DNA from 4 places in the Marichromatium sp. PS1 genome. Region 1 is predicted to be linked to each of the others. Evidence: predicted binding sites of a transcription regulator. Region 1 holds the regulator's gene; each other region holds the start of a gene.
What was found. The regulator sigma-54, encoded in region 1, starts transcription at its own class of promoters, with help from an activator protein. The targets are predictions, from matches to a motif close to TGGCANGNTNCNTGCTT.
Positions count from the first base shown of each region.

Region 2: the regulator sigma-54 is predicted to act here: its motif matches at 4,028-4,044, upstream of ACAM26_RS11785 (TOBE domain-containing protein).
Region 3: the regulator sigma-54 is predicted to act here: its motif matches at 2,685-2,701, upstream of ACAM26_RS16645 (PEP-CTERM sorting domain-containing protein).
Region 4: the regulator sigma-54 is predicted to act here: its motif matches at 2,977-2,993, upstream of ACAM26_RS11270 (ammonium transporter).

Region 1 covers NZ_BAAFHB010000002.1:802,106-809,212, reverse strand. Annotated here, with positions in the region: gene ACAM26_RS04940 (KpsF/GutQ family sugar-phosphate isomerase) at 1-194, shown strand, start outside; gene kdsC (3-deoxy-manno-octulosonate-8-phosphatase KdsC) at 287-808, shown strand; gene lptC (LPS export ABC transporter periplasmic protein LptC) at 805-1,401, shown strand; gene lptA (lipopolysaccharide transport periplasmic protein LptA) at 1,398-1,886, shown strand; gene lptB (LPS export ABC transporter ATP-binding protein) at 1,900-2,625, shown strand; gene ACAM26_RS04915 (RNA polymerase factor sigma-54) at 2,807-4,279, shown strand; gene raiA (ribosome-associated translation inhibitor RaiA) at 4,315-4,668, shown strand; gene ACAM26_RS04905 (PTS sugar transporter subunit IIA) at 4,956-5,414, shown strand; gene hprK (HPr(Ser) kinase/phosphatase) at 5,434-6,402, shown strand; gene rapZ (RNase adapter RapZ) at 6,451-7,107, shown strand, end outside.
Region 2 covers NZ_BAAFHB010000004.1:612,739-619,845, forward strand. Annotated here, with positions in the region: gene ACAM26_RS11760 (sulfate/molybdate ABC transporter ATP-binding protein) at 1-871, shown strand, start outside; gene modD (ModD protein) at 874-1,725, shown strand; gene ACAM26_RS11770 (hypothetical protein) at 1,769-2,152, shown strand; gene ACAM26_RS11775 (cytochrome b) at 2,425-2,973, shown strand; gene ACAM26_RS11780 (alpha/beta hydrolase) at 3,058-3,999, shown strand; gene ACAM26_RS11785 (TOBE domain-containing protein) at 4,111-4,929, shown strand; gene modA (molybdate ABC transporter substrate-binding protein) at 4,975-5,718, shown strand; gene modB (molybdate ABC transporter permease subunit) at 5,785-6,462, shown strand; gene modC (molybdenum ABC transporter ATP-binding protein) at 6,455-7,107, shown strand, end outside.
Region 3 covers NZ_BAAFHB010000007.1:94,136-101,242, forward strand. Annotated here, with positions in the region: gene ACAM26_RS16635 (CidA/LrgA family protein) at 314-682, shown strand; gene ACAM26_RS16640 (LrgB family protein) at 679-1,413, shown strand; gene ACAM26_RS16645 (PEP-CTERM sorting domain-containing protein) at 1,691-2,590, opposite strand; gene ACAM26_RS16650 (hypothetical protein) at 2,815-4,206, opposite strand; gene ACAM26_RS16655 (outer membrane lipoprotein-sorting protein) at 4,203-5,060, opposite strand; gene ACAM26_RS16660 (RND family transporter) at 5,201-7,107, opposite strand, start outside.
Region 4 covers NZ_BAAFHB010000004.1:499,255-506,361, reverse strand. Annotated here, with positions in the region: gene ACAM26_RS11285 (intermembrane transport protein PqiB) at 1-380, shown strand, start outside; gene ACAM26_RS11280 (membrane integrity-associated transporter subunit PqiC) at 377-1,003, shown strand; gene ACAM26_RS11275 (methyl-accepting chemotaxis protein) at 991-2,667, opposite strand; gene ACAM26_RS11270 (ammonium transporter) at 3,037-4,242, shown strand; gene ACAM26_RS11265 (DUF3050 domain-containing protein) at 4,205-5,023, opposite strand; gene ACAM26_RS11260 (hypothetical protein) at 5,120-5,863, opposite strand; gene ACAM26_RS11255 (PHP domain-containing protein) at 5,953-6,825, shown strand; gene ACAM26_RS11250 (L-threonylcarbamoyladenylate synthase) at 6,836-7,107, shown strand, end outside.

The DNA.
Region 1 (7,107 bases):
TCGACGTCCACCACACCCGGATCGAGACGGTGATGACCCGCGACTGTGTCACCATCTCCCCCGGCGCGCTCGCCGCCGAGGCGCTGCAGCTGATGGAGGCGCGCTCGATCAACGCGCTGCTGGCGCTCGACGACGAGCGCCGCCCGGTCGGCGCACTCAACATGCACGACCTGTTGCGCGCGGGCGTGGTCTGAAACTGCCCCCGCTGGTCAAAACCGCCCGCGCACCCGACAATGCGCCGCACAGGGGCCCGCCCCTTCTTCCTCATCAAGGAGTCACCAGGGAGATGCAAGAGATCCGCAACCGCGCCGCCGCCATTCGTCTGGCGATCTTCGACGTCGACGGCGTACTCACCGACGGCAGCCTCTATCTCGGCGACGACGGTCAGGAATACAAGGCGTTCAACGCCCGCGACGGTCACGGCATGGTGATGTTGCGCGAGTCCGGCGTGACCCTCGCGGTGATCACCGGGCGCAGCTCGCGGGTGGTCACCATGCGGATGAAGGGATTGGGGGTGAACCACGTCTACCAGGGCCAGCGCGACAAGCTCGCCGCCTATCTCGAGCTGCGCGAGCGACTGGGGATCGAGGACGCCGCCGTGGCCTATCTCGGCGACGACGTCATCGACCTGCCGGTGATGCGCCAGGTCGGGCTCGCCGCGGCGGTGGCCGATGCCCACCCGATGGTACGCGCCGAGGCGCACTGGCACACCACGGCGCACGGCGGGCGCGGCGCCGCGCGCGAGTTCTGCGAACTGATCATGGACGCTCAGGGGACGCTCGCGCGACTGGCCGGACAGCGTCCATGAGCACCCGCGCGCACTGGCCGCTGCGCTACTACCTGCTCGCCGCCTTCTTCGCCTTCAGCGGGCTCGCGGGCTGGTGGCAGGTCCAGCGCATCGACCAGCCGCAGGGACCGGCCACCGTACGCCCCCGCGTCCCCGACTACGTGGTCCACGCGTTCACCGCGCTCGAGACCGACACCAGCGGCGCACCGAGCCGACGCCTGAGCGCGACCGAGTTGCGTCAGTTCGTCGCCGAGGATCTCTCCGAGCTCGACCGCCCACACATGCAGCTGTTCCAGTCCGACGGACCGCCGTGGCGCGCGCGCGCCGAGCACGGGCTGGTGCTCGACGGCGGCGCGGAGGTGCGGCTGACCGGCGACGTCCATCTCGAGCGCGACGCCACCGCCGAGGCCCCGCCCGCGCACATCGAGACCGAGCAGCTCAACGTCTGGCACCAGCGCGCCTATGCCCGTACCGACCTGCCGGTGCGGGTGGCCAGCGGCGAGGACTGGCTGAGCGCCACCGGCATGCAGCTGTGGTACGACGAGCCGGCGCGCGCCACCTTCCACGGTCGCACCCGGATGCTGCTCGCCCCGACCCAGGAGACCCAACCATGAGCCCTCCACTGCGCCTGCTGGCACTGTTGCTGTTGTTCGGCTGGAACCCGGCCAACGCGCTCGACGACGACCCCCAGCAACCGATGTACATCGAGGCCGACGACGTCGAGGTACGCGAGGCCGAGGGCACCAGCATCTATGTCGGCAACGTCGAGGTCACCCAGGGCAGCATGCGCCTGCACGCCGACCACATGACCGTCTATCACCGCGAGGACCGCCGCCCGCGCCAGATCATCGCCATCGGCACCCCGGCGCGCTTCCGTCAACTGCTCGAGGACGACCAGGGCGAGGTCCGCGCCTTCGCCAGGCGCATGGAGTTCGACACCGACCGCGACGAGCTGGTGCTGATCGACGAGGCGGTACTGATCCAGGGCGAGGACCGCGTCGCCAGCGAGCGCATCGTCTACGACCGTGCCCGCGAACACTTCCGTGCCGGCGGCAGCGGTCGGGTGCGGATCACCATCACCCCCGAGGAGGAGTCATGACAGGGATCGACGGATGAGCGTACTGCGCGCCGAACAGCTCAAGAAACGTTATCGCAGCCGCGAGGTCCTGCGGGGAGTGAGCGTCGAGGTCGAGGCCGGCGAGGTGGTCGGGCTGCTCGGCCCCAACGGCGCGGGCAAGACCACCTGCTTCTATCTCATCGTCGGGCTGATCCCTGCCGACCAGGGGCGCATCACCCTCGACGAGCACGATGTCACCCTGATGCCGATGCATGCGCGCGCGCGCGCCGGACTGAGCTATCTGGCGCAGGAGCCCTCGGTGTTTCGCAAGCTCAGCGCGCGCGACAACATCCTCGCGATCCTCGAGACCCGCGGCGACCTCGACCGCGAGCAGCGCGAGCAGCGTTGCGAGCAGCTGCTCGAGGAGCTCGGCATCGCCCATATCGGCGAGTCGCTGGCACTCAGCCTCTCCGGCGGCGAGCGCCGTCGTCTCGAGATCGCCCGCGCGCTGGCCGTCGACCCCAAGGTGATGCTGCTCGACGAGCCCTTCGCCGGCGTCGACCCGATCGCCGTGGGCGACATCAAGGCGATCGTCTCGCACCTGCGCGAGCGCGGCATCGGCGTGTTGATCACCGATCACAACGTGCGCGAGACGCTCGACATCTGCGATCGCGGCTACATCATCAGTAATGGCGAGGTGATCGCCGCCGGCCGCCCCGACGAGCTGCTCGCCAACCAGCAGGTACGCGACGTCTATCTCGGCGCCGACTTCGCCATGTAGCATGTAGGCGGCAGCATCCGCGCCCCGCTGCTACATATTGGGAGTAAGATGAAGACCATCGCGCCCCGGCAGGGGGCGCGCTTGACGTGACTCAGGCACCTTTGTTGCCACCCGACCTATAATCGTCATAGGACGGTCATCGACCCGGCATAGAGACAGACGCAAGACGCATCGGCGATCCATGAAGCAAACCATCCAGCTTCGCCTCGGCCAACACCTGACGATGACGCCCCAGCTGCAGCAGGCGATTCGCCTCCTGCAGCTGTCGACGCTCGAGCTGCAGAAGGAGATCCAGGAGGCGCTGGACTCCAACCTGATGCTCGAGGAGGCCGAGGAGGCCGACCGCTTCGCCGCCAACGGAGAGGACAGCGGCAATGGCGCACACGAGTCCCCGCCCAGCGATGAGCAGGGCAGCGCCGAGCGTGAGCTCCAGGGCGAGACCAACGAGATCCCCGATGAGCTCCCGGTCGACACCCAGTGGGCCGATGTCTACGACGGCTATCTACCGCCGAGCACCCAGGGCAGCGCCGAGAACGCCGATTTCGACCCCTTCCTCCACCAGAGCCGCCCTCAGACCCTGCACGATCACCTCCTCTGGCAGCTCAACCTGATCCGGCTGAGCGAGCGCGACGAGATGATCGCCGAGGCGGTGATCGATGCCATCGACGCGCGCGGCTATCTTCGGGCCGATCTCGACGAGCTGCTGAGCACCATCGGCGACGATCAGATCAGCCTCGAGGAGATCGCCACCATGGTGCACCGGGTGCAGTCGTTCGATCCCCCGGGGGTCGGCGCCCGCGATCTCGCCGAGTGCCTGCAGATCCAGCTGCGGCAGCTCCCCGCCGAGACCCCGCAGCGCGACCTCGCGCTGGCGATCTGTCGCGACGGCTTCGAGCACCTGCCGCGCAAGGACATCGCCGCGCTGATGCGCCGCTTCAAGCAGACCGAGCCCGAGATTCGTGGTGCACTCACGCTGATCTGCCAGCTCAACCCGCACCCCGGCGACTTGATCGCGCAGGAGCCCCCGGAGTACGTTGTACCCGACATCTTCGTGCGCAGAGAGAATGGTCGCTGGTCGGTGGAACTCAACCCGGAATCCACACCTAAACTGAGGGTGAACGCAGACTACGCCCGGCTGATCCGGCGCGCCGACACCAGCAGCGACAGCGTCACCATGCGCAACCACCTGCAGGAGGCGCGCTGGTTCATCAAGAGCCTGGCGAGCCGCAACGACACCGTGCTGCGGGTGGGCGCCAAGATCGTGGAGATGCAGCAGGCGTTCTTCGAGCACGGCGAGGAGGCGATGCGGCCGATGGTGCTGCGCGACGTCGCCGAGGCGCTCGAGCTGCACGAGTCGACCGTCTCCCGGGTCACCACGCAGAAATACATGCATACGCCGAGGGGCACCCTGGAGTTCAAGTACTTCTTCTCGTCCCACGTCAGCACCACTTCTGGTGGGGAGTGTTCATCAACGGCGATCCGCGCGCTCATTCGTAAGCTGATCGCCGCCGAACCCGCCAGAAAACCCTTGAGCGACAGCAAGATCGCGGCCGAACTGGCCGATCGCGGCATCCAGGTCGCGCGTCGAACCGTCGCCAAGTACCGCGAGGCCATGGGTATTCCAGCCTCGAACGAGCGCAAACGCCTGGCATGAGCAGGCTGTTTGGAACCCCTGTAAGGAGTCCAATGATGCAAATCAATCTGACGGGTCATCACGTCGACATCACCGAGGCACTGCGCGACTACGTCGACAGCAAATTCGCACGCCTGGCGCGTCACTTCGACCACGTCACCAATGCCCACGTCATTCTCAGCGTTGAGAAGCTCGACCAGAAGGCCGAGGCGACGCTGCACATCAATGGTGGGAAGCTCTTCGCCGACTCCGTGCATGAAGATATGTATGCCGCGATCGACGGCCTGACCGACAAGCTCGATCGCCAGATCCTGCGCCACAAGGAGAAGAAGAACGACTATCGCAGCGCACCCGGCCCGAAGGCGGCCGACTCTGAAGCCGAGGCCGACGCCGAGGCCGATACCGAATAGCCCGGCAACGGCCTGATGGCCCATGCGTCGGCGGGGCGTCGGGACACCCGACACCCGCCGGACCGACGCACCGACACCTCGAACGGATCCGTGATCGCGCCGTTCGGGGTGTTTTGCATTGAGACCCTGAGATCCGAGCCGATATCGACACCTGCGGGCTCCGACGACTCGAAGGACACCCAGAATCCATGACCACGACCACGCGCCCCGATCACCCGCCGGTATGGACACCGGACACCGTCACCGCCCAGCGCCCCTGTCCCTGCGACCACCAGGAGCCTTGACCGATGTTCAGTCCAGACCTGATCAGCGAGGCCCGAGTCAGCTGCGGTGCCGAGATCGCCAGCAAGAAGCGGCTGCTCGAGACGCTCGCCGAGCTGCTGGCCAACGACCACCCCCGTCTCAACACCGAACTCGTCTTCGAGCGTCTGCTCGAGCGCGAGCGACTCGGCAGCACCGGACTCGGTCACGGTGTGGCGCTGCCGCACGCCCGCATCAAGGAGATCAACGAGGTGCTCGGGGCCTTCGTCAGCACCAGCACCGGGGTCGACTATGACGCGATCGACGGCGAGCCGGTCGATCTCGCCTTCGCCCTGCTGGTCCCGGAGAGCGCCACCGAGGAGCATCTGCGCTTGCTCGCCCGGCTCGCCGGCATGTTCAGCGACCCGGCCACCCGCGCCGCGCTGCGCGAGGCCGGCTCGGCGGCGACCGTCCTGCAACTGATCGAGACGAGCGAGGCGCGCTAGCGCCACGCCGACCTGGGCCATGCTCGACAGCCTCCAGTCACTCCTCGAACAGACCGGCCCGCGGCTGCAGCTGCGCTGGCTCAACGGCGAGCCCGAACAAGGCTCCCCACTGCGCCGGCCCGAGCGCGCACGCTCGCGCGAGTCGCTGATCGGCTCGCTCAACTGCATCCATCCCAACTGTCTGCAGGTGATCGGGCGCGCCGAGCAGCGCTATCTCCAGGCACTGGGACGCACCGCCTTCGAGGAAACCCTCGAGCAACTCTTCGCCGAGCAGCCGGCGGCGATCCTGTTCGCCGACGGCCTCGAGCCCCACCCCGCCTTCTTCGCCTTCGCCGCCGAGCACGACACCCCGCTGCTCGGCTCGCCGCTCGGCGACGAGGAGCTGATCAACCACCTGCGCTATTTTCTCACCCACGCCCTGGCCGAGCGCCAGACCCTGCACGGCGTCTTCATCGAGGTGCTGGGGATGGGGGTATTGCTGGTCGGCGATCCGGCGGTGGGCAAGAGCGAGCTGGCGCTCGACCTGATCACCCGCGGTCATCGGCTCATCGCCGACGACGCGCCGCGCTTCGCGCGCATCGCCCCGGAGGCCATCGAGGGCACCTGCCCGGAGACCCTGCGGGACTTCCTCGAGGTGCGCGGGCTGGGTATCCTCAACATCCGCGCGATGTTCGGCGAGGGCGCGGTCCAGCGCAGCAAGACGCTGAACCTGATCATCGATCTGCAACCCCTCGACCAGCAACAGATCGCCGGTCTCGACCGGCTCACCGGCAGCCTCTCGGCAACCGACGTGCTCGGGGTGGCGATCCCAACCATCACCATGCCGGTGGCGCCGGGACGCAACCTGGCCATCCTGGTGGAAGCGGCAGTGCGCCACCAGATCCTACGTATCCGTGGCTATGACGCCGGCGTCGACTTCATCGACCGGCAGGCGCGGGCGATCCGTCTCGACCGCCCCGACCCGCCCGGCCCCGGATCCAGACCCTAGCACCGCTCCCGACCTCGATCGGGACCGGCCCGGAGCAACCCGCAGCCCATGAAACTCGTCATCCTCAGTGGCCTGTCCGGCTCGGGCAAGAGCGTCGCCCTGCATACGCTCGAGGACCTTGGCTATTACTGCATCGACAACCTGCCGCTGTTCCTGCTCAAGGACCTGGTCGCGGGGCTGCGCAAGGCCCCCGACGACGGCTTCTCCAGCACCGCGGTGGGCATCGACGCGCGCACCAGCCCGCGCGCGCTCGGTCGGCTCGCGGAGCTGATCGAGGAGGCACGCGCCCAGGGCATCGACTGTCGGGTGATGTTCCTCGACGCCGACACCGACACCCTCAAGCGCCGCTTCAGCGAGACCCGGCGGCGTCACCCGCTCACCCGCGGCAACCGCTCGCTCGACGAGGCCATCCGCCTCGAGCGCCGTCTGCTCGAGGCCATCGGCCGCTGCGCCGAGATCCGTATCGACACCACCCACACCAATGTGCACGAACTACGCGACCTGGTCCGCGCCCACCTCGTCGGCAGCGACTCGCCCAAGGTCTCGATCCTGCTGCAGTCGTTCGGCTTCAAGCACGGCGTGCCCAAGGACGTCGACTTCATCTTCGACGTGCGCTGCCTGCCCAACCCGCACTGGCAGCCGGAACTCAAGCCACTGACCGGACTCGATCAGCCGGTGATGGAGTTCCTCGACGCCAGCACCGAG
Region 2 (7,107 bases), on a different contig from region 1:
GTGGTACGCGCGCGCCGCCGGCATCGACCTGGCGCCGCGCCGGCGCGACCTCGGCTTCATGTTCCAGGACCACGCCCTGTTCCCCCACCTCAGCGTCGCCGAGAACATCGGCTACGGGCTCGCGCGCGCGCCCGATCGCGCCGCGCGGGTGGCGCGCTGGATCGAGCGGGTCGGACTCGGCGGGCTGGCGCAGCGACGCCCCGGGCAACTCTCCGGCGGTCAGCGCCAGCGCGTCGCCCTGGCGCGCGCGCTCGCCCCGGCGCCGGCGCTGCTGCTGCTCGACGAGCCCTTCTCGGCGCTCGACGCCAGTCTGCGCCAGTCGCTGCGGCTGCTGTTGCAGGAGCTGATCGCCGAGACCGCCACCTGCGCCCTGCTGGTCAGCCACGACCTGGAGGACGCGCGCCAGTGCGCCGACCGGGTCGGGGTGATGATCGACGGGCGGCTGCGCCGGCTCGACGAGGCCGAGGCGGTGTTCGCCGCACCGGGCGATGCCGAGGTCGCGCGGGTGCTCGGCTGGCCCAACACCCTGGCGGTGACGCGCTGGGAGGAGCGCGCGGCCTGCGGCCCCTGGGGCCGGGTCGAGTTGGCGCGCGCACCCCGGCGCGAGGACAGCGTGGTCGCGCTGCTGCCCGACGGCCCGCGCCCCGGCGCCCGCGCCGGGCTCGCCGTCGAGATCGCGCGGGTGATCGACATGGGCCCCTATCGCGCGCTGAGCTGTCGCCTGCCCGACCGCACGGCGCTGCGCATCCACCTGCCGCGCGCCCTGCCCTGTCCGGCGCGCGGCGAGCGCACCCTGCTCGACGTCCCCCCGGGCTGCGCCATCGCGCTCCCGGCGGGGACGGCTAAAACCATCCAATCCACGAGGTATTGACCATGATCCGACCCCAACCCCTGGCGCTCGACGACCACCGCCTGCAGCAGCTGCTCGCCGAGGACGTGCCCTACGGCGACCTCACCACCGAGGCGCTGGAGATCGACGCCCGCCCCGGCCAGATCCGCCTGTTCGCCCGCGACCCCATGGTGGTGTGCGGGATCGAGGAGGCGGCGCGGATGTTCGAGCTGTGCGGCGCGCGCGCCACCCTCCACGCCGCCTCCGGCCAACAGGCCGCGCCCGAGACCCTGCTGCTCGAGGCCAGCGCCGAGGCAGGCATCCTGCACCGCGCGTGGAAGAGCGCGCAGACCCTGGTCGAGTGGTGCTCGGGGGTGGCCAGCCGCGCCGCCGAGATCCAGGAGGCGGCGCGCCGCGGCCGCCCCGAGGCGCTGGTCGCACTCACCCGCAAGAACGTCCCCGGCACCCGGCGTCTGGCGGTCAAGGCGGCGCGCGCCGCCGGCGCGGCGATGCACCGCACCGGGCTCTCCGAGACCCTGCTGGTGTTCGCCGAGCACCGTCTGTTCCTCGACGAGGAGCCCGCCGCGGCGATCGCGCGACTGCGCCGCCGCTGTCCGGAGAAGCGGGTGGTGGTCGAGGTCGAGGACGGCGCCGAGGCGCTCGTCTGGGCCGCGGCCGACGTCATCCAGCTGGAGAAGTTCAGCCCCGCGGCGGTCGCCGAGACGGTCGCCGCGCTCGCCGCCGCAGGCTCGACGGCACTGGTCGCCGCCGCCGGCGGGGTCAACGCCGCCAACGCCGAGGACTATGCGCGCGCCGGGGCGCGGCTGCTGGTGACCAGCGCGCCGCATCTGGCGCCGCCGCGCGACGTTCAGGTCCGCTTCGCGCGCGGGGTCTGACCCCCGGGGCGCGCATCGCTCAACACCAGCGGGAGGACTCGCCATGCGGGCATCATCCACCATCGAGCTCGACCACCCCGATCACCCCTGTCTCGCGCCCTGGCGGGCGCTGCTCGGGCACCACTGGCGCGCGCGCCTGATCGCGCCGCGCCGGTTGCGGATCTATCGCGAGTACGAGGTGACGGCGCGGCGCATCATCGGCAACGATGCCGCCGGCGCGCCCTGTCTCTGCGTCTGCGACTACCGCCGCTTCGAGCCGCGCTCGGACGACGGCGAGACCTTCTACGCCGTGCTGGTCCACGCCGAGTCGCACCTGGCCTGGCGGCTCGACGACGGGCGCTGGCTGTCGCTGCGGCGGATCGCGCCCCAGGGCGAGGACGGCGCGCTGCTCGAACAGCGCGCGCTGCGCGCCGAGATGCCGCGCTGAACACACCCGCGGCGGCGCTGGCAAGGACATCGGTCGTTGCGTCCAAGGCCCCGTTCTGGGCGCTCCCGGCGCCCGCCGAGACGGCTGGTCAGGGCCCGACGCGGGTTGGTATAACTAGCCCGGAGCCGACCGGCGCAACCGGCTCAGGGACACGTATGCGCCCGCGTCGCGCACCGCCGTCGGGCGGCGACGCGCGCCCCCGAGCCCCGGCCAGCTCCCGACCCTGTCGTCACCACGACAGACCCAGCATCCCGATCGCGAGGTAACAACCCTTGGCCCAACCGCGTTACACCTTCACCCAACGCCTGCTGCACTGGCTGGTCGCCCTGCTGGTGCTCGGCCTGCTCTGCTCCGGCACCCTGTTCTGGGCGCTCGGCTACGAGGGCATCGCCAATCTCTTCGGCGAGGACTTCGCCGCCACCCTGGTGACCATCCACAAGAGCGTCGGCGCCACCGTGCTGCTGCTGACCCTGCTGCGTCTGGTGCTGCGTCGCCGCTCGCCGGCCCCGGCCTACGAGCCGCCGCTCGGCAAGGGTGAGCAGTTCGTCGGCGGCGCGCTGCACGTGCTGCTCTATCTCGGTCTGCTCGCCATCACCATCGGCGGCGCCGTCGCCGTGGTCAGCGCCGGCTACCCGCTGGAGTTCTTCGGTCTCAGCATCGAGCTGCCGCTGGCCGAGAACCCGGAGCTTGCCAAGACGCTGTTCTTCTATCACGGGCTGGGCGCGCTGGCGATCTTCGTGCTGGTGCTGATCCACACCGCCGCCGGGCTCAAGCACTGGCGGTTGAAGGACGGGGTGATGACCCGCATCAGCCTGCCCTGAGGCAACGGGCGCCCGGGGCAGCCCGGGCGCGCGGCGGGGCGCAACGCCCCGCCCTCACCCCTCACCCCTCACCCGCCCCCGACGATGATCCTGCTCACCCTGCTGCTGCTGCCCGCGACCCTGCTCGGCCTGCTCGCGCTCGCCGTGCAGCTCGGTTTCCGCGCCCCGCGTCGACGCGCCCGCCACGACCCGGCGGCGCTCGGGCTCGACTTCGAGACCTGCGTCATCCCCACCCGGCGCGGTCGCCGGCTGTTCGCCTGGCTGCTGCCCGCGCCCGACGCCGAGGCGACCCTGGTGGTGCTCCACGGCTGGGGCAGCAGCGCCGAGTTGATGCTGCCGCTGGCCGCGCCCTTCCGCCGCGCCGGGCTCAACGTGCTGTTGTTCGACGCGCGCAGCCACGGCAACAGCGATGGCGACACCTTCTCCTCGCTGCCGCGCTTCGCCGAGGACCTGGAGGCGGCGGTCGACTGGTTGCGCCGCGTCCATCCCACGCGCTGTCGCCGTCTCGCCCTGCTCGGGCACTCGGTGGGGGCCGGCGCGACCCTGTTCTACGCCGCCGACAACCCGCTGCCCGACGCGGTGATCAGCATCGCCGCCTTCGCCGACCCGGCCGAGGTCACCGAGGGCTATCTGCGCACGCTGCGCCTGCCGCGCTGGCTGGCGCGGCTGGCCACCCGGCACGTCGAGTGGCGCATCGGCCACCGCTTCGCCGAGATCGCCCCGCTGCACACCGCCGCGCGCATCGGCTGTCCGCTGCTGCTGGTCCACGGCACCGCCGACACCAGCGTGTCGCCGCGCGACGCCCGACGCATCCTCGAACGTGCCCCCACCGGTCGGGCGCGGCTGTACGAGGTGCCCGGCGCCGGGCATGATTCGGTCGAGCACATCGAGCGTCATGTCGGTGCCCTGATCGACTTCCTCGCCGAGCACGGGGTCGGGGGGACCTCCCATCCTGGTGCAGGGGCGACCGAGGATGCCTCGATGCGGTGCACCGCCACCCGCCGTTCGCCACCCGTCGCTTCCTAAGCATCCGGATCACGGGGACTTCCTTTTTTGGCATCGGTATTGCTTGGCTAGGCCCGTCGTTATATCGCCCTCGATATAACCCTTGTCACCGAGTCAACAGAGGCCGCGATCATGCCCCATGCCGCAGAGACCCACGCCCGACTCAAGACCTCGGGCGCCCTACGGCTCGATCTCGACACCAGCCGCTTCGCCGGGCACGAGCGCATCGCACTGCTGCGCCGCATCGACGAGACCGGCTCGATCTCGCAGGCGGCGCGCGCCCTGGGCATCTCCTACAAACAGGCCTGGGACGCGGTCGATGCGATGAACAACCTCTCGGCCGCGCCCCTGGTGCAACGTCGCACCGGCGGACGCCACGGCGGCGGCACCGAGCTCACCGCCGAGGGGCGACGGCTGATCACGGTGTTCGAGACCGCCGAGCGCGAGCATCGGCGCTTTCTCGAACGACTCGGCGAGGGCGTGCGCGACTTCGACCATTTCCATCGTCTGTTAGGAGTCATCAACATGAAGGTCAGCGCAAGGAATCATCTGCACGGCGTGGTCACCGCGGTGCGTCGCGGGGCGGTCAACGCCGAGGTGGTGCTCGACCTCAAGGGCACGCCGCTGGTGGCGATCGTCACCAACGAGAGCGTCGAGGCGCTCGGCCTCGAACCCGGGCGCGAGGCCTACGCCCTGGTCAAGGCCTCCTTCGTGCTCATCACCACCGAGGACGGCGGGCTGCGCACCTCGGCGCGCAACCGTCTGTGCGGCACCGTCGAGCGGATGATCGAGGGGCCGGTGAACACCGAGGTGGTGCTCGCGCTCGACGGCGGCGCACGCGTCACCGCGATGATCACCGCCGAGAGCGCGCATCAACTCGAACTGGCCGAGGGCAAGCGCGCCTGCGCGCTGATCAAGGCCCCGCACATCATCCTCGCGGTCAGCGACTGAGCCACCACGCCACCCATCCCCGTCAGCGACAAGGAGTATCGAAGGATGTCGACCCCATTGCGCTCACTCACCGCCGCCGTGCTGCTGCTCGGCTCCACCACCCTAGTCCAGGCCGAGGAGGTCCGGGTCGCGGTCGCGGCCAACTTCACCGCGGCGATGAAGGAGATCGCCACCGCATTCGAGCAAGCCACCGGACACAGCACCCGGATCAGCTACGGCTCGACCGGCAAGCTCTATACCCAGATCGTCAACGGCGCGCCCTTCGACGTCTTCCTCGCCGCCGACCAGCGCCGCCCGGCGCTGCTCGTCGAGGAGGGCCGCGCCAACGCACCCTTCACCTACGCCATCGGCGAGCTGGCGCTGTGGAGCGCCGACCCCGCGCTGATCACGGACGGCGCGGCACTGCTCGAATCGGGCGCGTTCGACCGCCTGGCGATCGCCAACCCCAAGACCGCGCCCTATGGCGCCGCGGCGATGGAGGTGCTGGAGTCGCTGGGGCTGGCCGAGACCCTCGCGCCCAAGCTGGTGCGCGGCGACAACATCGCCCAGACCTACCAGTTCGTCGCCACCGGCAACGCCGAACTCGGCTTCGTCGCCCTGGCGCAGATCGCCCTCGACCCCAGCGGCTCGCGCTGGGAGGTGGAGCAGTCGCACTACAGCCCGATCCGTCAGGACGCGGTGCTGCTCGAGGGCGCCGAGGCCAACCCCGCCGCCCAGGCGCTGCTCGACTACCTCCAGGGTGAGGCGGCGCGCGCGGTGATCACCCGCTACGGCTACGCCACCGACTGAGCGTGACGAGGCCCGGCAAGCGCCGGGCCTCACCGCCTCCGCCCCATCCCCGCCCGGAGCACCGCCGTGTCACTCGATCTCACCCCGGTCTGGCTGACCCTCAAGCTCGCCACCCTCACCACCGCCGTGCTGCTGGTGGTGGGCACGCCGCTGGCCTGGTGGCTGTCGCAGACGCGCTCACGCTTCAAGCAGATCGTCGCTACCCTGGTGGCGCTGCCGCTGGTGCTGCCGCCGACGGTGCTCGGCTTCTATCTGTTGCTGCTGCTCGGCCCGCACGGCCCGATCGGCACACTCACCGAGCGGCTCGGGCTCGGCACCCTGCCCTTCACCTTCGCCGGGCTGGTGGTCGGCTCGGTGCTCTACTCGCTGCCCTTCATGGTGCAGCCGGTACACAATGCCTTCGAGGCGATCGGCCGGCGCCCGCTGGAGGTCGCCGCCACCCTGCGCGCCTCGCCGCTGGCGCGCTTTTTCGACGTCGCCCTGCCGCTGGCGCTGCCCGGGCTGCTCACCGGCGCGGTGCTCGCCTTCGCCCACACCGTCGGCGAGTTCGGGGTGATCCTGATGATCGGCGGCAACATCCCCGGCGAGACCAAGGTGCTCTCGGTGGCGATCTACGACCACGTCGAGTCGCTGGAGTGGGCCCAGGCGCACTGGCTCGCCGGCGGCATGGTGCTGTTCTCCTTCCTGGTGGTGCTGACGATGAACCTGCTCGGCCAACGCATGCGGCGGATCGGTCATGGCTGACGTGCTCGACCTCGCCTTCCGTCTCGATCGCGGCGACTTCAGCCTCGATCTTGCCTGTCGCGTCCCGGCGCGCGGCGTCAGCGCCCTGTTCGGGCGCTCCGGCTGCGGCAAGACCACGGTGCTGCGCTGCGTCGCCGGGCTGGAGCGCGCCGCCGGTCACTGCCGACTCGCCGAGGCCTGCTGGCAGGACGACGCCAGCGAGCGCTTCCTGCCCACCCATCGCCGCCCGATCGGCTACGTCTTCCAGGAGCCGAGCCTGTTCCCGCACCGCTCGGTGCGCGCCAACCTCGACTACGGACGCCGCCGCATCCCGGCGCGCGAGCGGCGCGTCGACCTCGACGAGGTAGTCGAGCTGCTCGGCATCGCCCCGCTGTTCGGGCGCGACCCGGCGGGGCTCTCCGGCGGCGAGCGTCAACGCGTGGCGATCGCCCGCGCCCTGCTCACCAGCCCCCGGCTATTGCTGATGGACGAGCCGCTGGCCGCGCTCGACCACACCAGCAAGCGCGACATCCTGCCCTATCTCGAACGTCTCCACGATCACCTGCAGATCCCCGTGCTCTACGTCAGCCACGACCCCGACGAGGTCGCGCGGCTGGCCGATCACATCCTGCTGATCGAGGCCGGACGGCTGCGCGCCGCCGGTCC
Region 3 (7,107 bases), on a different contig from region 1:
GATCGTAAGGTTTTGTTTTTTATCGTCGTAAATTAATTCGACGTAAACTTTTAGTGTTCTGTTTTGGGCCGATTGACAAGGCGCTCAGCGCCGCTGAATCGCGGCTTACTCAACATTTTCAGCCTTTACGTGTGCGAATTTTGTCTCGAACTCGGCTTTGCTTGCCGTGAGGTCAGTTTTAATAGGGGTGTCAATCATCTCGACGTGTACATTCCGTGTTTTCTGTCTTTGCCCGCTTCGTCAACCATTCCGTCGCGCCACTCGCGTGATGCCGATCGTTTTCAACCTTCCATGAACGCGAGTCCTTATCGAGATGATTGAGGCCCTGACCCTGATCCTGACCTGTCAGCTGCTGGGCGAGAGTCTCGTCCTGCTGTTCGGGTGGCCGCTTCCCGGGCCGGTGCTGGGGATGCTGTTGCTGTTCCTGCTGCTGGTGGTGCGCGGCGGGCTCGCCGCGCGCGTTGCCGAGACCGCCGACGGGTTGCTCGCGCATCTGCCGCTGCTGTTCATCCCCGCCGGAGTCGGGGTGATGGTCCACTGGGAGCTGCTCTATGCCCACTGGCAGGCGCTGGGCGCGGCGCTGTTGTTCGGTACCCTGATCGCCCTGGTGGCGACGGCGCTGGCCATGCAGGGCACGCTGTGGGTGGTGCGCCGAGTACGGGCGGCGAGGGCGCGGTCGTGACCGAGATGCCGCTCGAGACGCTATGGGTCTATCTCGCCGCGCGGCCGCTGTTCTGGCTGACCCTCACCCTGCTGGTGTGGCTCGGTGCGCGCAGGCTCCAGGCCTGGTGCGGGGGGCTGGCGCTGCTCAATCCGGTGGTGCTGAGCATCGCGACCCTGATCGGGCTGCTGGTGCTCACCGACACGCCTTATGCGCAGTACTTCGACGGTGCCCAGTTCATCCACTTCCTGCTCGGTCCGGCGACCGTGGCGCTGGCCATCCCGCTCTATCGGCTGCGCGCCGAGCTACACGTGCTGGCGCTGCCGATCACGGTTGCCCTGGTGGTCGGGGCGGTGGTGGCGGTCGTCAGTGCGGTGGGGCTGGCGGCGGCCCTCGGCGCGGATCGCGCGGTGCTGCTCTCGCTCGCGCCCAAGTCGGTGACCACGCCGGTGGCGATGGGGATCGCCGAGAAGCTCGGCGGCATCCCGGCGCTGACCGCCGCCCTGGTGGTGCTCACCGGCCTGGTCGGGGCGCTGTTCGGGGTCGGGGTGCTGCGCCGTCTGGGGATCCGCGATCCGGCGGTGATCGGGGTGGCCCTGGGCACCGCCGCGCACGGCATCGGGACCGCCCGGGCCTTCCAGCTCGGTCATCGCGAGGGCGCGATGGCGGGTCTGGCGATGGGACTCTCGGCGGTGCTCACCGCGCTGCTGCTGCCGTTGCTGCCGCGCGGCTTGGCGCTGCTCGGGATGTAGGGGGGATCAGCCATCAGCGACCAGCGATCAGCCACCAGTGAGGGGAGGTGGTTTGTCTCGTCGTCGCGCAGCTGATGGCAGGCCGACACCGAAGACGGGTCGCGTTCTTCGCGCCTCTGGCAGCTTTGCGGTTGCGGGGCATTGGGCGCAGGCATCGAGTATAGACGCCCACTGGCGGCTGGCGGCTGGCGGCTGGCGGCTGGCGGCCCTTCCCCAAACGCCGACGGCGGCCCGGAGGCCGCCGTCGGATCATGCGAGCTGACGAGAGGTCAGCGGATCAGGCGTGCTTGCGGCGGCGGCTGCCGGCGAAGCCGATGCCGAGCAGACCGGCGCCGAGCAGGCCGAGGGTGGCCGGCTCGGGGATGCTGCCGGTGACTGAGCCGTCGAGCTTGGCCTGGCGGACGGCGGCCGGACCGCTGGGGCCGGCGACGAGCAGCAGCTCGCTGGGGGCCGGGATCGGCGGATCGACGTTGGTGTCGAGTTTCAGCGTCGGGGTGCCGCCAGCGCTGAGCTTGTCGAAGGCATCGACGAAGACGCCGTTGTCGTCCTGGATGAACAGGAAGTCATCCACGACGAAGGTGATGTCGAAGAACAGGTCGAGGTTGGCACCGCTGAGCACCGAGCCGGTGAGCTCGCCGGTCAGCACCAGACGGTCATTGGTGTCGTCGTTGAGGTCGTTGAAATAGACGTCGAAGGTGCCGCTGGTATAGGTCGGACCGCCGGCGCCGAGGTCACCGTAGAAGGTGTACTCGACCTGCAGGTCCCAGGTCTGCAGGAAGCCTTCGTTGTCGGTCGCGAGCGGCGGTACCAGCGGGCTCAGGGCGTCGATGTCGCACTGGCCGAGCGGGCAGTTCGGCATGACCAGATCGACGGTGGAGACGCCGTCGAGCGCGGTCCCGGAGGTCGGGATGCCGTAGCTGGCGAGCGTGGCGGGGTCGTTGGTGTCGAAGAAGGACCCGGCCACCGAGCCGTCGGTGAAGTCGTAGATCGAGGTCGCGAGCAGCTGGTTGTAGCCGAACTCGTCGAAGGTCCCGGTCATGGTGTTCGCGTCCGGCGCGCCGATGAAGCGGGTGGTGTCGTAGCTGTTGTCCGGGAGATTGAGATACATCAGGCCGGCGCTGGCGACATTGGCGGTCAGTGCGGTCGCTGCGGCCAGCGAGATCGTCAAGGTCTTCATGGTTTCACTCCTGCGAGGTTGAGCTGTATGCGCGCTGTCGGGGCGTCGTCGGCAGCTTCCTTTGCCGGAGTCACGCGGCCCTCGCTGGAGTTGTATGCAGATGTTGGGCCAGGTTTTTTTGTTATTATTTTTCAGTTACTTGAGAATTTTGCTTGGGTTTATGCAGGCATGTGAGGGGCGGGTTGTAAAGTCTGCCGACACTCCTGTGCAGGGCGTTTCGGGGGTCAGTAACGCACCCGCCAGCCGGTGGCGATGAGGGTGTCGTCGGCATAGAAGTCGCCGAAGGTGCCGTCCTCGCCGTCGAAGTAGTGCGCCCCGAGATAGAACTCGTGGGGCTCGCGGGCGATATAGGCGATCTCGGGGTTGAGATAGAGGTCGTGGCGGTTGAGTCCGGCGGCGAAACGCAGCCGACCGCGCCAGCGACCCTGGCCCCACTCGCTCTCGAGCTGGCCGTTGAGGCTCAGGGTGTCGACCCAGTCGATCACCGGCGGCGCGTCGAGCAGGTGCCGCCCGGCCAGCTGCAGGTTGATGCGGGTGTCGGCGTCGCCCGGATAGAACTCGATGCCGGCCACCCAGTCGAGCCCGGCGACGGTGTCGAGACGCAGGTCGCGGGTGGTCACCGGGACATCGCTGAGCCAGGCGGCCTCGAGCCGCAGCGTGGCGCCGCCGACCACCACCCCGAGGTCTCCGCCGAGGATGGTGGTGTAGGGGTGACGCCCGAGGAAGGTCGGGCGCTCGCCGCCGGCGGCGAGCGCGCTGGCGACATCGGCGCCGTCGAGCAGCGCACGCCGCACCGCCGGGTCGAGTTCGTAGTAGGGCAGTGAGTGACGGGTGTGCTGCACGGTGAGTGCGTAGTCGAGACCGCTGAGGCTGTGGCTGAAGCGCAGACCGGCGCCGGCGCCGCCGGGGCGATCGTCGCCCGTGCTGGCGCCGCGCACCAGGGCCGCGAGCAGTGGATCGGAGCGGATCCCCAGCAGCCGCCCCTGGTCACGGTCGACCGGGTACCAGACGCTGTCGTCGTCGGGCAGCTCGGCGGGACGGAATGCCGGGATCACCACCAGGTCGAGCTTGTGATCGGTGCCGAACTCCTCCCAGCGCAGCAGCGGCACGGCGCGGCGGCGGTCGTCGAGTTCGTCGATGGCAAAGCGGCTGATGTCCTGCACCGAGAGCCGGTCGGTCGGCGGGATCTCGTCGACCCGCCCCCAGAGCACGGTCTGGGCGCCGAGGGTGACGCGTCGCTGCGGGTTGCGGTAGCGCAGATAGCTCTCGTCGTAGTCGAGCGCGAGCGCGCGCAAGCGGTCGGCGCCGGACTGGGCGTCGCCATCGAGGCGTAGTGCCGCGCGCAGCTCCCAGGCCGGCGCCGGGCGCCACGCGGCGGCGACCACCCCGGTGAAGTGGGCGCTGGTGGCCGCGCGCGCCTCGCCCTCGGTGAAGGCGCCGAACTCGGTCCACAGTCGGTCGATGCCGAGTTCCAACGTGTGTCGCTCGATCGGCGCCGTCGGCTCGGGCAGCACCGCTGCCGGCGTCTCGGGCGTGCCGATGATCAGCACCTCCTGCGCCTGGATGGGGGCTGCGGCGAGTGCGAGCAGCAGCGGTGCGAGGGCGCGTGCGCTCATGGCCGGAACCTGGACTCGAATACCGGGTCCTCGAGCGCGCGGCGCGAGAACAGCACCGGGTCGAGTCCGCGGTCATAGCGGGTGAGGGTGCTGGTCATCCGCGTCTGGTGGCCGCTGTCGAGATCGGTCATGAGGCTGTCGGTCACCGTCCAGTAGCCCTGGATGCGCTCGAGTCGGCGGGCGGTGAAGCGCTTGAAGGGCTGGTTCTGGCCGGGACGGAAGAAGTCGATACGCAGCGCCACCAGCGCCTCGGGGTGGATCCAGCTCAGCCGCTTGCCGTAGACCGAGTTGCCCGGATCGACCGGGGTGCTCTCGAGCACCTCGGTGCGCACCCCCTCGTAGGTCTCCTGGCGCAGCCAGCGGTGTTCGTCGAGGGCGACGCGGCGATCGCGCAGGTCCTCGTAGAACAGGTCCGAGCCGACGAAGCGCCCGCCCTGGCGGGCGGCGGGGATGCGTCTGGGCTTGCCGAGCGCGGGCAGATAGACCCACTGGTCGCTCTCGCCGGCGGCATGGTCGATGGTCAGCAGCCCGGTGTCGGCGATGTCGCCCGGCGCGGTGAAGCGGATCAGGGTGGAGACCTCGCCGCCCCCCTGGTCGCGACGGTAGATGAACATCTCGCGGGTGCGCGGGGCGTGGCCGCGCTCCTGCAGCACCATGGTGCCGCGGGTGGTGAGGTCGCGCCCGTCGGGGCGGTCGTAGACCTGCTGGGCGAGGCGCTCCCCCTTGGGATCGGCGTGCACCGGGGTGAGCAGGGCGCAGGCGAGCAGCAGCGCGAGCGCCGTTGTCCAGTGATGCGTTCGTGGCGGCGTGAGCCGTCGTGATGTCCGCTGGGGGCGGGGCGATGGACTCGACATGGGCTTCCTCGCTTCAGGCTCGGTGGCGCGGCGGTCCGCAAGGCCCGGCGCGGCGCTTGGGGGGGTCAGTGGGGCGCGTTGGCGGTGCTCGCGCATCCGGTTCGCGCCCCACTGACATTGCGCCAAAGTCTGGTGCGATTTCACCGACCTGTCCAGTCCGCTCGCGCGCGCCGCGCGCGCGCTCGTCCGACGGCCATCAGCAACGCCGGGAAGAGCAGCAGATCGAAGATCAGCGCGGTGAGCAGACCGACGGCGGTGAGCAGGCCGAACTCGCGCGTCGGCACGAACTCGGAGCTGCCGAGCAGCAGGAACTGGCCGCACAGGATCAGCGTGGTGGCGACTACCGCACGACCGCTGTGCTGATAGGCGCGGGCCAGCGCCCAGACCCGCGAGCCGTGGGCGGCGAGGTTGCGACGGTAGGCGTGGAAGAGATGGATGGTGTCGTCGATGGCGATGCCGGCGGTAACGCTGGCGATCATCGCGGTGGCCATATCGAGCCAGATCCCGAGCACCCCCATGGCGATGAAGATCAGCAGGATCGGCGCGAGGTTCGGCACCATGCACAGTGCGGCGTCGCCGGGGCGGCGCCACATCGCCAGCATGAACAGCGAGATCAGCACCACGGCGGCGGCCAGTCCGCGGATCTGGCCGTCGATGAGCAGCCGCTCCTGATCGGCGAACAGCCTGCCGAACCCGGCCACCTGCACCTCCATGCCCTGCAGGTCGAGTTCCGCGAGCCGCGTCTCGACCCGCGCGATGAAGGCGTTGATCGCGCGCGCGCCACGGATGTCGAGATTGAGCGTCAGCCGGGTGCGCGCGAACTCGCGATCGACCAGCTCGTAGAGGTCGGTGCCGTCGTAGATGAAGAGATACTGGGCGATCAGCCGGGGATCGCGGGGCAGGGTGCGGTAGTCGGCCCGTTCGTCGTGGAAGCCCCAGTGCATCTCCTCGATCAGGTCGACCATCGACAGGGTATGGCCGACCTCGGGCTGGTCCTCGAGCCATCCCTGCACGGTGTCGATCAGCGCCAGGCGCTCGGGGCGCTTGAGCGCGTCGCGCGCGCCGGCGTCGAACACCAGCTCCAGGGTGGTGGTGCCGATCAGGCGCTCCTGGATGCGGGTGTTGGCCTGGGTGATGGGGTGCGCCGGGGTGAAGAAGCGCAGCATGTCGGTCTCGGTATGGATGCGCCAGATCTGCGGTACCCCCAACGCCAGTACCAGGGCGGTGACGGCGAGCACCCAACCGGCGTGACGCATGCCGAGATGGCGCAGCCGTCCGACCGCGTGGTCGAGCGGTCGCAGTGTCCGGCGGGTTTGCCACGCGCCACGGTCCCAGCGCGCGAAGATCGGCGGCACCAACCCGATCACGATCGCGCACTGTGCGAGCATCCCCGCTGCTGCGACCAGCCCGAAGGCGGCGATCGGCTGGATCGGGCTGAAACCGAGCGAGGCCAGCCCGGCGGCGGTGGTCAAGGCGGTGAACAGGGTGGGGCGGGCGACCCGGCGTCGCGCCCAGTCGATGCGCGCCTGCCCGGAGAGTCCGTGACGCGATGCCTGGGCCAGGGCGTTGAGCCAATGGATCAGCGAGGCGATGGTCAGCGCCGACATCAGCGGCGGCAGGAGGGCCGAGACCAGGGTGTAGGGCTTGCCGGCGAGCACCAGCAGGGCGACGGTGAGGTTGACCACCACCGCGATCACCAGGGCGCTGACCGCCACCGCCAGCACCCGCCTGAACATCAGCCAGATGATCAGCAGGCCGAACCCCATGGTTGCCGGTACGAAGATCAGGGTGTCGTGGATCATCGCGCGCAGCTGCGCGACGTCGAGCGCCACCTGTCCGGCGATGGCCGTCAGCCGTCCCTCCAGTCCGGCCGCGGCGATGGCCGCGCGGGTGTCCTGTTCGAGCGCGAGACGCTGCAGGCTGTCGCTGAGTTCGAGCGGGCGCACGATCAGCGCCATGGCCCGGCCGTCGTCGGCGACCAGGTAGGAGGCGGCGAGGCGATCGTCGAGCACCCGTTGGCGGCGCTCGGCGGGGGTGAGTGCGGCGG
Region 4 (7,107 bases), on a different contig from region 1:
TCCTCTCGCGGCTCGAGCAGGTGCCTTTCGAGCAGATCGGCGCCGATCTCGGCCAGACCCTGGGGCGGGTGCGCGAGGTGGTCGACAGCGGGGTGCTGAGCCAGCTCGGCGAAGACCTGGAGGACACCCTGGCGAGTCTGCGCGGGCTCGCCGAGCAGCTCGACGGCGAGGTCGCCCCGGCGCTGCGCGCTACCCTGGAGGAGGCGCGTGCGACCTTCGCTCATGCCGGGGCGATGCTCGACCCCGAGGCGGCGACGACACGCGAGTTCAGAACCATGCTGCGGGAGACGGCCGAGGCGGCGCGCGCGGTGCGCGACCTGGCCGATTATCTGGAGCGGCATCCGGAGGCCCTGATCCAGGGCAAGGGAGGTCTACGATGACGGAGCGCCGATGGCGATTGGCGGCGGTCGCGCTGGTGGCGGCGGTGAGTGCGGGGTGCGCCAGCTCGCCGCCGGCACGGTTCTATGCGCTGAGCGCGGTGGGGGTGGCACCCCCCGAGGCGCGCGCCCCGGGGCTCGCCGTCGGGGTCGGCCCGCTGGTGCTGCCGGAGTATCTCGATCGCCCCCAGCTCGTCACCCGCGAGTCGGGCAACCGGCTGCGGATCGACGAGTTCGAGCGCTGGGGCGGCTCGCTGCGCGACGACTTCCTGCGGGTGTGGAGCGAGAACCTGGCGCGCGCGCTCGGTAGCGAGCGGGTGCGGCTGCTCGAGGGCGAGCTGCGCTATGGGGTCGATCTGCGGGTCGGCGCCGAGCTGCTCGCCTTCGAGGGGAACGATGACGGCAGCGCCCGGCTCAAGGTGCGCTGGGCGGTGCGCGACGGCACCGGCCGACGCACCCTGCTGGTGCGCGAGAGCGACGATCGTCAGCCGCTGTCCGCGCCCGGCGACAGCCGCGCCCTGGTCGCCGCTCTCGATGAGTTGCTCGCGCGCTTCAGTGCCGAGGTCGCCGGCGCGCTCGCCGCGCTGCCGCCGACCCCGCCCGAGACCGCCGCTCAGGCGCGGTAGCCGATACGAAAACCGCCCCAGTGGCGTCCGCGCACGTACACCGGCGCGGAGATGTCGTGCATGATCTCGCCGGTGTCGCGGCGATAGGTCTGGATCAGGAAGGGCAGCTCGTGGGCGCCGCACTGGCGCCCGACCGGGTCCTCGAAGATGCGCTTGGTGCGGTTGTGCAGCAGATCGTGGTCGCGATCGCCGGTCAGCGGCTGGGAGAAGCACTGGTTGTGGGTCGGCACATAGCCGTTGCGGTCACAGCCGATGGCATAGGCGACATGGGCGTTGCTCTTGAGCACCGGCTCCTGCAGTGGCGGGAAGAGCCGGTCGGTGAGCCGGTCGAAGCCGGTGGTGAATTTCTTCGGCTCGGTGTCCGGGATCGGCTGGTAGTCGCTCTCGAACAGGTTGCGCTCGCTGACCTCGCCGTTCTCCAGCGCGCGTTCGAGCTGGTCGCCGATCGCGCGCGCGAGTCGCTGCACCAGCTCGGGCATCTGCTGATGGGTCCGGGTGGCCTGCTCGCCGGCGGCGCCGAGCTGGAAGACCTTGCTGATCTCGTGCAGGTTGGTGGCCAGCCCCTCGAGCGCCTGGACCTCCTGCAACGTCGTCGCGGCGCCCTGGGCGTTGCGCTCGGCCATCTCGCTGATCTCCTGCACATGACTGCTGACACGCTGGGCCTCGTTGCCCTGCTGGGCGATCTCGGCGGCGATGCCGGCGATGCGCTCGAGGCTGCGCGCCGCGCCCTGGTCGATCCCGGTCAGGGCGCTGGCCGCCTGGGTGGCAAGATCGGTCCCGGCCTGGGCCTGGTCGCTGCCGGCGCCGATCGCTGCGACCGCCTCGCGGGTCTCGGTCTGGATGGTGGTGATCACCTCGCCGATCTCGGTGGTGGCGGTGGCGGTGCGCTCGGCGAGCTTGCGCACCTCGTCGGCGACCACCGCGAAGCCGCGCCCGGCCTCGCCGGCGCGCGCCGCCTCGATCGCGGCGTTGAGCGCGAGCAGGTTGGTCTGGTCGGCAATCTCGCGGATGGTGCGCACGATCCCGCCGATCTCTTCGGAGCGCTCGCCGAGCGCAGCGATCAGTTGCGCCGAGCGCCCGACCGAGTCGGCGATGCGGGCGATCTCGGCGGCGGCATCGGAGACGATGCGGCTGCCGTGTTGCGACAGCGCGCGCGCCTCCTCGGCGTCGCTGGCCGAGTCGCGGGCGTGCTCGGCCACCACCTCGACCCCGGCGCTCATCTCGCCGATGGCCTGGGCCATGCGCGCCGAGGCCTCGCCCTGCGCGGCCGAGTCGTCGGCCAGAGCGCGGGCGTTGGCGGCGAGGGTGTCGGCCGCCTCGGCGAGACGCTGGGCGTCGTAGAGAACCTTGCCGATGATCCCCTGGAAGCTCTCGATCAGGGCGTTGTAGTGGCGGGCGCAGTGACCGGCGGGGCTGCTCGAGACCGTGGCGCGACGGGCGAGATCGCCGTCGGCGCGGGTGCGCGCGAGCAGATCGGCAAAGCCCCTGAGTTCGGCGCCGAGGGTGCGTTCGAGGATCAGCCAGGCGGTCGCGCCGAGCAGGAGCGCGAGCACCAGTTGTCCACCGAGGACGGTCATCGATAGGGCGCCGCTCGCCAGCGCGAGCGCGCATCCACCAAGCCCGGACAGGACGCCCAGGGTCATGCCGATCATCCAGAATCGCATATCGAGTGGTCTCATGCTGCCGCGCTTGGTACGCGGTCTTTCGTTGTGGTGGCGTAGACGCCGCTCCTGCCTTGACGTCCTTCTCAGGCGGTCATTCTAGCGGTATCCGTGGATGCTTCGTGTACCCCTGTCGTCGCTTAAACACGAATGCCCACTTAGAGTGCGAGGTTGGTCGCATTGCTCCATCATGGTGCGGTGTCGGTTGGTGCGCTGGCGGTTGATGGGACTGCCGCACCGCGAGGATGCGGGCTGTAATGGATTGGTGCATCAGCAGTTTGGCGTCCTCTCCGCGGGAGGTCGAAAGGGTGCTGGTCTGGATCGTGCTTAATGGCCCCCCGCTGAATTGATCCAAGGGGTTTCCTCGACATGATGCAGCCTTCCCAGGCGGGCACGGATGTGCTCTTTCTACTCGTCGGCGCCGTGATGGTGCTGGCCATGCACGCCGGCTTCGCCTTTCTCGAGGTCGGGACCGTCCGTGCCAAGAACCAGGTCAATGCGCTGGCCAAGATCATGGCCGATTTCGCGGTCTCGACCATCGCCTATTTCTTCATCGGCTACAGCCTCGCCTATGGCATCGACTTCTTCAGCGGCGCCGAGGCGTTGCAGGAGAAGAACGGCTACGAGCTGATGCGCTTCTTCTTCCTGTTGACCTTCGCTGCGGCGATCCCGGCGATCGTCTCCGGCGGCATCGCCGAGCGCGCCCGCTTCTATCCGCAGCTGCTCGCCTCCTTTCTCGTCGTCGGCTTGCTCTATCCGAGCTTCGAGGGCGTGGTCTGGAATGGTGCGTTCGGGGTGCAGGCGTGGCTCGAGACGCACCTCGGCGCGCCCTTCCACGACTTCGCCGGCTCCGTGGTGGTGCACGGTTTCGGCGGCTGGCTCGCCCTGGCTGCGGTGTTGCTGCTCGGGGCGCGTCAGGGGCGCTATCGTCGCGACGGCACCATGCTGGCGCACCCGCCGTCCTCGATCCCCTTCCTTTCGCTCGGCGCCTGGACCCTCACCGTCGGCTGGTTCGGCTTCAACGTGATGTCGGCGCAGAGCGTCGAGGCGGTGAGCGGGCTGGTGGCGGTCAACTCGCTGATGGCGATGGTCGGCGGCATCCTCGCGGCGCTGCTGGCCGGGCGCAAGGATCCGGGCTTTCTCCACAACGGGCCGCTCGCCGGGCTGGTGGCGGTGTGCGCGGGCTCCGACCTGATGCACCCGCTCGGCGCCCTGGCAACCGGCGCCGTGGCCGGGGCGATCTTCGTCTACACCTTCACCCTGGCGCAGAACCGCTGGCGCATCGACGATGTGCTCGGGGTGTGGCCGCTGCACGGGCTCTGCGGCCTCTGGGGCGGACTCGCGGCGGGGATCTTCGGTCTGCCGCTGCTCGGTGGCCTGGGCGGGGTGAGCCTCGCCTCACAGGCCATCGGCAGTCTCGCCGGGGCGCTGTTCGCCTTCGTCGGCGGCGCGCTGGTCTACGGCATGGCCAAGGGGCTGTTCGGCATCCGGCTGAGCGACGAGGAGGAGTATCTCGGCGCCGACCTCAGCATCCACCGCATCACCGCGCAGCCTGACTACAATCGCGGCGAGGTCTGAGCGGCGGTGTCGCGCCGAGCGCCTCGTAGACCCCGTCCCAGAGACGGATACGGGCGCACAGCGCCTCCTCGGCGGCGGTCTCGGCCTCCTCGATGCGGCGCGGGTCGTCATCGCACAGCACCTCGAGCAGGCGTATCGACAGCGGGCCGTGGAAGTCGCTGTCGAGTTCGATGTGGCGTTGCAGATAGGCGTGGAAGATCGGTGCCTGTTCCGGGGTGATCGCCATGTCCTCGAGCAATCGGCGGAACAGCATCGGGATCAGCGTCTCGCGGCCGTGGGCGAGGGCGGCGGCGGCCAGGTGCGGCTTGCCCTCGCGGATGAAGCCGAAGGTGGTCTCGGTGAAGTAGCGCGCCGGCAGCGGCACCAGCTCGGGGTCGTAGAGCAGCGCGTCGAGCGGCTCGCGGGCGAGTCGCGCGACGAAGCGGCGGGCGGGCTCGGGGTCGGCGCCGACCTCGGTCATGGCGCGGCAATAGAGTTCGAAGTGGCTGGCATAGAGGGGCGCGGCGGCGGTGGTGGATTCGAGGACGTCGGACTCCTCCTCGAGGACCAGCTGGTTGATGAAGTAGCGCAGCGCCGGGTCGCCCTGTGGCCGCCACGGCAGGTCGGTCGGGGCGAGCTGGCGCTGCAGGTACTTGATCAGCGACATGAAGTCCCACACCGAGTACACGTGGTGCTGCATGAAGGTGCGCAGCCGCCCGAGGTCATCGATGGCGGCATAGACGGGGTGCTGCTCGAGCTGCTGGCGCAGCGGACGGAGATGGTCGAGATCGGGTGATGCCATGCGCCTGTCCTCGTGATCGAATGATTCCTTGGGTCCCGAGACATCACTATAGGCGAGTGCGCGCGATCGGCTCGCGACGGTCGGCAGGGCAGGACGCTAGTGCAAGCGGGTCTCCTGGGCCCAGCGACTGTAGTAGGCCTGCATCAGCGCCCTGACCGGCTCGGGGTAGTCGTGCGTCTCCATCTGCTCCATGCCCTCGCGGAAGAACCCCGGCGCGAGCTCCGGGGCCAGCTCGATGAGCGCCTCGAAGGCCTCGTGCATCAGGGGCGGCTGCTGGGTGCGGGTGGCGACGATGGCGCGGTTGTAGAGCAGCACCCGCCAGGCGCGCGCGGCCTCGGGGCCGGCCGGGTCCTGGAGGCGCTCGGTGCCGATGCCGTCGAGGATCTCGGAGATCAGCCGGTGCAGGGCCACCAGTTCATCGGGGTCGGCGGTGGTGTTGGCCAGTCCGGCGGCGGCGTCGACCAGTGGTGCGGGGCGCAGCAGTTCGCCGCCGTGGCGCAGCACCCAGCAACTCAGTGGCAGCGCCAGGGTGCTGACGCGACGGGCCAGCGTCGGCAGTTGCAGTGCGCGGGCGATTGCGGCGAGCTCGGCGAGCAGGTCGAGCCCGTGAACGAGTCGCTGGGTGAGCGCGCGCTCGCGGGCGCAGAGACCGAATTCGCCGTCTCGCGCCGGCTCCAGCGCGGAGGTCTCGAGGGTGACGAGCAGCCGGTCGAGCGCCTCGAGCGGCACGTCGGGATCGTTCTCGGGCGGGTTGGTCGCGCGCTCGAAGGCGTCACGGATCTCGTCGCCGATCTCGGTGAGGCACTGGGCGATGCGGGACAGGTCGACCGGGGCTAGCATGCTGGGATGATCCTCGCGCGGATGAGTCGGGATGATGGTGTCGCCAAGCCGACGCCACCTCCGCGCCCGCCTTGCGGTAGACTAGCATGATGACCCCGATTCCCGATCTGCACACCCATTCGACCGCCTCCGATGGAACCCTGACCCCAGGCGCGTTGGTCGAGCGCGCGGTACGCGCCGGCCTGACGACCTTGGCGCTGACCGATCACGATACCACCGCCGGGGTCGGGGAGGCCGCCGCCGCGGCCGCCGGCCACGGGTTGACGCTGGTCCCCGGGGTCGAGGTCTCGGTCACTTGGAACGCCCGTACCATCCATGTGGTAGGGCTCAACGTCGACCCTGTCAACCCCGAGCTTGCAGAGGGGCTGGCGCGATTGCGCGCGTTTCGTGACTGGCGCGCCGAGGAGATCGGCCGGCGGCTGGCCAGGCACGGCATCCAGGGCGCCTACGAGGGCGCGCGGGCGTACGCCGGGGGCAACCTGATCGGGCGCACCCACTTCGCCCGTTTTCTCGTCGAGCAGCGTCTGGCCGCCGACACCGGAGACGTGTTCAAGCGCTTTCTCACCACCGGCAAGCCGGGGCACGTCGCCGGCGACTGGGCGAGCCTGGAGGCTGCGGTGGGATGGATCCGCGCCGCCGGCGGTCAGGCGGTGATCGCCCACCCCGCGCGCTACCGGCTCACCCGCACCAAGCTGCTGCAGCTGATCGGCGAGTTCCGCGAGCACGGCGGTTGCGGTATCGAGGTGGTGACCAGCAGTCACAGCCGCGACGAGATCTTCACCTTCGCCCGTCATGCCCGCGAGCAACGCCTGCTGGCCTCGGCGGGTTCGGATTATCACGGTCCCGAGCAGCCCTGGCTGATGCTCGGGCGGTTGCCGCCGCTGCCCGACGGGTGCATCCCGATCTGGCGTGATTGGTCGTCGTGCGCCGTCCCCGCCGGCGCCGCGCGCGCGACCTGTTAAGGACACAGAGATGGCGCAGTTCTTCCAGATTCATCCGGTCAACCCGCAACCGCGGCTGATCCGTCGCGCGGTGGAGATCCTGCTCGAGGGCGGGGTGATCGTCTATCCCACCGACTCCTCCTACGCGCTCGGCTGCCAGCTCGGCGAGAAGTCGGCGATGGAGCGCATCCGGCGCATCCGCCGACTCGACGACAAGCACAACTTCACCCTGGTCTGTCGCGATCTCTCCGAGATCACCACCTATGCCAAGATCGACAACCAGGCCTTCCGTCTGCTCAAGTC